Regions from separate parts of the Metabacillus rhizosphaerae genome, predicted to be linked through region 2. Evidence: riboswitches for the same ligand, from Rfam matches in the RefSeq annotation. Region 2 holds a riboswitch; the other holds the start of a gene.

Region 1 (4,220 bases), 1.2 Mb from region 2:
ATAAAAATCAGTATTTTCAAAAGCTGATGTAGCAGGTAAAACAATGTCTGCAAACATAGCTGTTTCCGTTAAAAACAAGTCATGAACGACAGTGAATAAATCTTCACGAGCAAGACCCTCACGTACCTTATTAGCATCTGGAGTCACAACAGCTGGGTTGCTTCCATATATGAACAATGAGCGAATGGGCTCTTCTGTTTCAAGTAACGCTTTACCTAATTGGTTCATATTTATTGTTCGAGTTTGCTTTTTCATAAGATCTGGTCGTTGCAGCGCTTTTGTATTATGGGCTAAATAGGCAGAGTTTGATTTCAGAGCTCCCCCACCCTTTACAACCCACTGTCCTGTTAATGCAGGTAAACACGCAATTGTCCTAACAATCATTCCACCATTATCGTGATGCTGTAATCCATTGCCAATTCTTATCATAGAAGGAGAGGTCTCTCCGTACATCCGAGCTAATGTATAAATGTCTTCTACAGCAACACCTGTAACATCTGAGACCATTTGTGGATCATAGTTCTTAACATGTTCTTCTAGCTCTTCATAACCAACAGTATATTCTTTTAAGAATGATAGATTAACAAGCTTTTCTTTGTAAAGAATATGCATAATCCCTAATGCTAGGGCTCCATCCGTACCTGGTAGAATTGGGATAAACCAATCTGCCATTCGCCCTGTTTGATTTTTGTGTACATCAATGGCGATAATTTTAGCGCCATTTTTTCTAGCCTTTTGCGCAATCATCATTTGATGCATATTCGTGCTTACAGCGTTAATTCCCCACATGATAAATAGCTTTGTTTCCGTCATTTCTTCTGGGTCTGTTCCATAACTTCCACCCATTGTATACTTATATCCTTTTGAACCTGCAACTGAACAAATCGTCCTGTCAATTTGACTTGACCCTAAGCGGTGAAAGAACCGGCGATCCATTCCTTCTGCATTGATATTTCCCATATTCCCATAAAAACTATAAGGAAGAATGGTTTCTGATCCTTCTTCTGAGATAAGTTTTTTCCATTGATTTGTAATCGTTTCGATTGCCTCTTGCCAGCTAATTGGCTGAAATTTCCCCTCACCCTTTTCACCAATACGTTTCAAGGGTGTCTTAATTCTCTTTTGATCATAGATTCGTTCACCCATGTTTCGGACCTTATTGCAAATATTCCCTTTTGTTACAGGATGTTCAGGATCACCTTCGATTTTAACGATTTTTCCTTCTTTTTTGTGTATCAGTAATCCACATTGATCTGGACAGTCAAGTGAACAAACTGAAGGCACAACACCATCTTCTATATTTATATATTCCTGCATAACTAGTATCCTTTCATGAAAAAATTGCTTTATAAATTATAACATATCGAACCAATCTTTAGAAAGTTTAGAAAATAGATTGACTTACCTATAATTTTTATTTAATATTTAATACATTGTCTAAATATATAAACAATTTAATCAATTAAATATTTTGTTATTTCTATTAAGAGAGGTGGAGGGACTGGCCCGTCGAAACCTCGGCAACATAATGTGCCAATTCCAGCAAGCATTGCTTGAAAGATAGAAAGAGCTGCCCTTATAGTTTATTGTGAGAACGATAATAAATAACCATCTCTTTCCAACATTTTGGGAAGAGATTTTTTTATTTTTTTGAATTAAAGGGTTGTTTTCAAAGCAAAAAGAGGAGATGAAGAAAATGAATGTCTTAGTAACAGCACCGTATAACGACGAAGGTCTAGTCAAATTAAAGGAACTTTTTGGCGATTGTACCTATCGTTGTTGGAAAGAGAATGGTAGAGCCTATAACGAAGCTGAGTTAATCGCTCTATTAAAAGAATCAAAGGCTGAGGGATTAATAGCTGAGTTAGATAAAGTGACTGAAAATGTATTTGCAGAAGTACCTGAATTGAAATTTGTTGGTGTGTGTCGTGGCATGCCTTCCAATGTTGATGTTGAAGCTGCAACCAAAAGAGGAATTCCGGTATTTTATACCCCCGCTCGAAATGCACAAGCAGTTGCTGAATTATTCATTGGCAATCTCATTACCTTCTATAGACATACAATCGCCTCCTCTGAATGGTTGCAGCAGGAAAAATGGGATGGAGACTACTTACAAGCATATTTAAAGTTCAAAGGAAATGAGATTACAGGAAAAACTATTGGAATGGTAGGATTCGGTGCCGTTGGTCAGAGAATTGCAGCTGTTCTTGAAAGTTTTCAATGCAGCATTCAATACTATGATCCATATGTTGAAAGCCAAAATCCCAACCATACTCGTGTATCCTTGGATGAGGTTTTTTCAACTAGTGATGTCGTATCTATTCACCTCCCTCGTACCGAAGAAACAATCGGAATGATAGATGAACATTATTTAGGACTTATGAAGGAAGACGCAATCTTAGTAAATACGTCAAGAGCAGTTGTCGTTAAGCGAGATGCACTTGTTCATGTCTTAAAAGAAGGTAAAATTCGTGGGGCTATTTTAGATGTATTTTATCATGAACCACCAGATAAAAGTGATTATGAAATCATCAAATTGCCAAATGTTTTAGCTACCCCCCACCTTGCTGGTGCAAGTTATGAGGTTGAGGATCATCACGTATCGATTATGAATCAAGCGTTTACGAAGTGGTATATAAAACGTACTCTTGACGTTCCGACAATCTATAATCAAAAAAGTCTAAATGTAAAGTCATAGAAAGAAGTGAATAAAGTGACATTAAAACAAGGTTATTTAGTATTTGATATTGGCACAGGAAATGCTAGAGTAGCAATTGTTGCGACTACAGGTGAGGTTATAGCTGTCGAAAGAGAGGATATTCAGTATGAAACCGAATCTCTTTATCCAGATAGTCGTTATTTTTCACCTGATTTACTTTGGAGAAAACTTATTTTTTTAGCGAAAAAAGTAATCACAAGCGCACCTGATATTTCAATTAAGGCGATTACCTCGACAAGTCAACGCCAAGGGATTGTCTTACAGGATCGGGACGGGAACTCATTTATCGGCTTACCAAACATTGATAATCGTGGTCGTGAATGGGAACGTACATTGCCTGATCCAGAATTTATCTTTGAAACAACAGGTAGGTTACCTTCTGCCTTGTTTTCGGCTTTAAAGCTTGTTGCCCTTAAGAACCGACAGCCTATGTTATGGGATAAAATCGATACATTTACTAGTATTAGTGACTGGATTACTTATAAATTAAGTGGTGTCTTAGTCTATGAGCCATCCCAGGCAACAGAATCACTGCTATATGATGTTCAAAAAACAGATTGGTCTGATGTGATGTGTGAACAATTTGGGATTTCTAGAAAGTTTTTACCAGAAATTAAAGCATCTGGCACAATACTTGGTGAAATAACACCAACAATCGCAAATGAGTTAGGGTTAAAGAAGGATGTTTTGATTATTGTCGGTGGCGGAGATACTCAACTCGCAATTGAAAGTACATTTGCCGAAAATCGAGATGTCGTCATTGTATCAGGTACAACCACCCCTATTTGCAAAATGACAAATGAATATCGAGTGGATCATGAAAAAAGAGCTTGGACGAATGCTTATACACAAAAAAATACATGGCTACTTGAAACGAATCCAGGGATTACCGGACTAAATTATCAAAAATTAAAAGCTATTTTCTATCCTAATGAAAGTTATCAACAAATGGAAGATGAAATGAGTAAGCTCGAGAACATTGATTGTGTATCAGCGTTAGGTATGTATCTTACTGATGAGAAGAATGCTTCAAAGAAAGGCGGATTTATTTTCAATACTCCATTAGCACATGACTTAACTCGCGCTCATTTTGTCGCTTCTGCTTTATGGGAAATTGCTTGCACAATCAGGTGGCATTATGATCAATTATGTGAAGTAAGTTCTTTCGATTTACCATATGTGTGGGCATGTGGCGGCGGTTTTCAAAGTAGAACTTTAGCAAAATTTGTAGCCAATCTCTTACAAAAAGACGTATATATTCGTCAAGGATACAGTCAAGCATCTGCTGTTGGTGCCACTGTTATTTGCAACAAGACATTAGGATTAACTGACAAACTGTCAGATGAAATCAATATAATTAAGCCTGATATTCAACACAATGACGTTATGTATGAAGAGTGGAAAAAAGCACAACATTTTTTTTCTAAAATGAATGTAACCTATAACAAATAAAGTTACATTACTAAAAACAAGGTTTGGAGAGAAACGAATGTTAGATAAA
Region 2 (4,220 bases):
CTAGGGCGTCTCTTCCCCAAGCCGTAATCCCATGGTTTCTTATTAAGATAGCACCAGCATCTGCTTTCACAAACTTAGCGAAATCAGCTGCTAATGTTGGGATATGTGCATGATTGTAGATAATCGGAATAGTAAACTCAGCATCTTCATCCCATAATCCATATGCTTTTATAATTTCTTGACCTTTAAATGTAATGCTTCCTTTATCACCATATAATTCAGAAATCACATTATTGTCAACTGTATGAACATGTAGACTGCAGCCAGCATTCGTCTTGTTGAAAATTTCAACATGGAGAAGTGTCTCTGCAGAAGGCTTTAAGTGAGTTTCTCCAACTGGCTGACCTTTACTGTCAACTAGTAAAAAGTCCTCGTTTGTTTCCTTTGTTTTATCTTTCCCACTTGCAGTAACGAGAAAACTAATAGGCTCGTCATCAATCTTTATCGCCAAGTTTCCACTCGTACCTGGAAACCAATCACGTCTTGCTAGTACTCTTTTAATATCAGCAAGCTCTTCCCATCTTTTAGCCATTAGACTCATACTGACACCCCCTCAATTATCTCAATTACATCATAAAAGGTTGTAAATGGTTTATGTGGCAAATGTAATTCTTCACATTTTTCTAAGAGAAAATCTCTTGCGATCACAAAATCAGCCAGTTTTGCTGCTTGTAAATCTGTAATCGAGTCTCCAATAACTATTTTGAGTTGATCCTTGCTTGTTAAATTTTTAATTAGTGAAGGTTTACAGCAGCCACAATCATTATCACATGTATGGTCACAGCTATGAGGCCATTCAATAGTAATCATTTCATTCGAAAAATCAGCTTTATTGCAATAAATTTGTCCTTCATCAATCAAACCTTCAAGGATTGGATAAACGAAAAAATCAATGCCCCCACTAACAATATAAAGCGGAATATTTTTTTCTTTCGTATATTGGACAAATTCTTTAAAACCAGGGCGAATTTCAGCATGATCTAATATAAATTGAACAATGTCTTTTTTTATAGAAGAAGGTAGAAGTTGAAACATGTTTCCAACACCTTCTCGAACAGAAATTTCTTGAGATAGTACATCTTTTTTAAGGCCATCCCATTCAGGTGGTGCAAACTGCCTCATAATCGCAATGATGTTATCTGTCTCTGTGATCGTCCCATCAAAATCACAGATTATTGCTTTATTGTTCATTTGCACACCTCTTTTGCACCCCAAAGATCAATTGCAAGTTTTAGATCTTCATCAGAGGTCGATGCTTGCTTTAAAGTGATACCCTTAAGTGTTGCATCGATTGCAGCTCGAAATGCACGACCACCGCCAATGGCTCCATTTGGATGTCCGTGAACTCCTCCACCTGCATTAATCACAGAGTCATTACCAAAGTCTTGGATAAGCAATGGTACAAGACCAGGATGAATGCCAGCAGACGGTACTGGGAATGACTTTTTAAACACATCTTCCTTTAAGCAGTTTTCCGCAATACCAAGTGCCTCGTTGCGATCTAACGCAACACTACCATATGGTGATGGAAATAAAGAGAAATCCGCTCCAGAGATTCGTAAAAGCTTCCCTAGTAATAACGAGCTAGAAAACCCGTATAAGCTTGAAGCAGTTGACGCTCCGCTAACAGCCGGATGAGCCATGATTGGAACAGAAATCTCTGGATCTTCTGCTAAGCTTTGAAGAACATCAAGTCCATATGCAAACACATTGAAAAGTAATACATTTGCACCGAGCTCTGCAGCTCGCTTCGCTTTGTCCTTTAATTCAAACGTTTTTCCAGACAAATTAACAGCATAAAATGCTTTATGGCCAGTTTCTTCATAGACATTTTTTAAAACTTCTTTACCAGCTATAATCCGATCTTCAAATGGTGTTAATGGATTATCAAAAAGGATTTCGTCGTCTTTTACTAGGTCCACTCCACCTAAAACCTGCTGTCTTAATTGATCCTTAAGATATGTAAGGTCTCTTCCAATCACACCTTTAAAAATGCTCATTAATAAAGGTCGATTATAAATACCTAACGCTTCACGAATTCCAGAAACACCAAATGCTGGTCCAGGGAATGAAGATTTCACATCCTCCGAAAGCTCTAAATCGACTAATTTCACTTCTCCATCAAGTGACAGCTTTCCAAATATAGTTGTTAGGATGGCAGGTAGATCATGACTATAATTTATGCTTGGATAAGCAATTTTTATTTTACCTTTTGTAACTTTCTTCCCTAAGTATTGATTCGTTTTTTCACTATTTTCTAGTTGACTGACTTCTAATACTCGCCCTTTATGTGCCTTTAATTGCTCTTGTTCAAGCAATGGGAGATCGGTCCAAGAACCAACTGTTAAACCTAAAGCAATTCCCTCAGCCTTTTTACTTAAATCTCCCTTAGCATCATGTACGAGATATGTAGCAATTACTTCACTCACTTTAAACCCTACTTTCTATTAAAGCGTATCTGATATTCTGAATCTTTTTATTTATCTTACTAATTTTATCATTTTTAATTGGATAATACCTATTACTTTTTCTTAAACATTGATTATCATTTGTACATATGGCAGAGATGGTATTAGTCTATAGTATTATGATGCTCGAAAAATATAATAAGCCCCTTCGACACTAATAGATCGAAGGGGCTTTTATATGCATAAATAACAAGCATATCTCCTTATCTATCAGCGAATGCTGCAAGAATTAGCACCGTGCTCAAACACATGTTTAAGTCGGTTGCCGGGCTTCATAGGGCTAGTCCCTCCACCTGCTCTTGATAAGAACGAAACGTTCATAATGTTGAGTAAATTAATATGGATTATGACAGATCACTTTTGAACTGTCAACTATGATTTTTAAAACAAATTCAATGCTTTTATTCGGTTAGCAGCTTCTACTAATCTTTCTTCTGAAGTGAGAAGACCTACCCTTACATACCCTTCACCGTATTCCCCGAAGCCAATTCCAGCTGCAACCACGACATGGGCATTTTCTAATAAGTAATCTGAAAAATCCTGAGATGATTCAAACTGATTAGGTACAGGCAACCAGGCAAAAAATGATCCAGATGGAGCTGTCACATCCCAGCCAATTTCACGAACAGCTTGAATCAAAGTATTTCTACGAGATTCATAAAGTGCATTTAACTCTGCTACACATGTTTGTGGACTTAATAAGGCATGTGCTGCCGCTTCTTGAATTGCACTAAATACACTTACATACATATGATCTTGCAAAAGATTTAGGGCTTCAATCACAGATGGGTTACCAACGGCAAACCCAATTCGCCACCCAGCCATGTTATATGACTTTGAAAAAGTATAGATTTCAATCCCGACCTCTTTTGCCCCTTTAGTTTGTAAAAAGCTTATTGGACGTTTTCCATCAAAGCCAATAGCCCCATAAGCAAAATCATGCACTACACAAATGTCATTTCCTCTAGCAAATCCTACGGTTTCTTCGAAGAATTCCTCTGTTGCAGTTGCGCCTGTTGGATTATTTGGATAGTTTAAAATCATAAGTTTTGCTTTTTCTACCGCTTCTTTAGTCAAACTATTATAGTCAGGTAAAAAATGTTTTTCTCTGATTAGTGGCATTACTTCCATTTTGGCACGTGCAAGCTCAACACCTGACCAATAATCCGGATAACCAGGGTCTGGAACAAGTACAACATCCCCTGGATTCAACAAGCATTGAGGAACCTCAACAAGTCCTGCCTTTCCACCGAATAGAATCGCTACTTCAGTCGATGGATCAATTTCAACTCCATATTCCCTTTTATAAAAAGTTGCGATCGCTTCCTTCAAGAAAGTATGACCACGAAATGGAGAGTACTTATGGAATTGTGGTTTTTCCACTGCATTTTGCATGGCTTTAACAATATGATCAGGTGTAGGCTGATCTGGATTTCCTTGACCTAGATTAATAACATCATGACCCTGTGCAATAATCTTATTTACCTTTTCAACTAGACTTGCAAAGAATTGCTTCGGTAATGTTTCTAATAATTGTGATTGTTTAAAGGTTTTCATTTTTAACACCTTCTCAAAAAATTCTTGAAATTCTAGTCACAAATAATATATTGTTAGAATCAACTTGTAAAGTAAAATTTTAAAAATGAAGGTGTGATTTTGATTGAAACCTGTCATTACTTGTATACAACTTGATATTAAATTCGGTGATCCCGCATTCAACTATCAGCAAGTAGAGGAAAAAGTAGCTGTTGC

What was found. A riboswitch is a leader RNA that binds a small molecule or an ion and turns the genes downstream of it on or off. The one in region 2 is predicted to bind S-adenosylmethionine.
Region 1: it holds a riboswitch for S-adenosylmethionine, as region 2 does, so the genes downstream of both, WCV66_RS15820 (2-hydroxyacid dehydrogenase) here and mtnW (2,3-diketo-5-methylthiopentyl-1-phosphate enolase) in region 2, are expected to answer to the same signal.

Annotation. Positions count from the first base shown of each region.
Region 1 is NZ_CP147403.1:3,225,711-3,229,930, reverse strand. It holds gene WCV66_RS15825 (molybdopterin oxidoreductase family protein) at 1-1,317, opposite strand, end outside; SAM riboswitch class I at 1,478-1,567, shown strand; gene WCV66_RS15820 (2-hydroxyacid dehydrogenase) at 1,697-2,698, shown strand; gene WCV66_RS15815 (FGGY-family carbohydrate kinase) at 2,714-4,171, shown strand; gene WCV66_RS15810 (RbtT/DalT/CsbX family MFS transporter) at 4,209-4,220, shown strand, end outside.
Region 2 is NZ_CP147403.1:4,428,043-4,432,262, forward strand. It holds gene WCV66_RS21505 (methylthioribulose 1-phosphate dehydratase) at 1-541, opposite strand, end outside; gene mtnX (2-hydroxy-3-keto-5-methylthiopentenyl-1-phosphate phosphatase) at 538-1,191, opposite strand; gene mtnW (2,3-diketo-5-methylthiopentyl-1-phosphate enolase) at 1,188-2,429, opposite strand; SAM riboswitch class I at 2,669-2,777, opposite strand; gene WCV66_RS21520 (pyridoxal phosphate-dependent aminotransferase) at 2,850-4,025, opposite strand; gene WCV66_RS21525 (carbon-nitrogen family hydrolase) at 4,129-4,220, shown strand, end outside.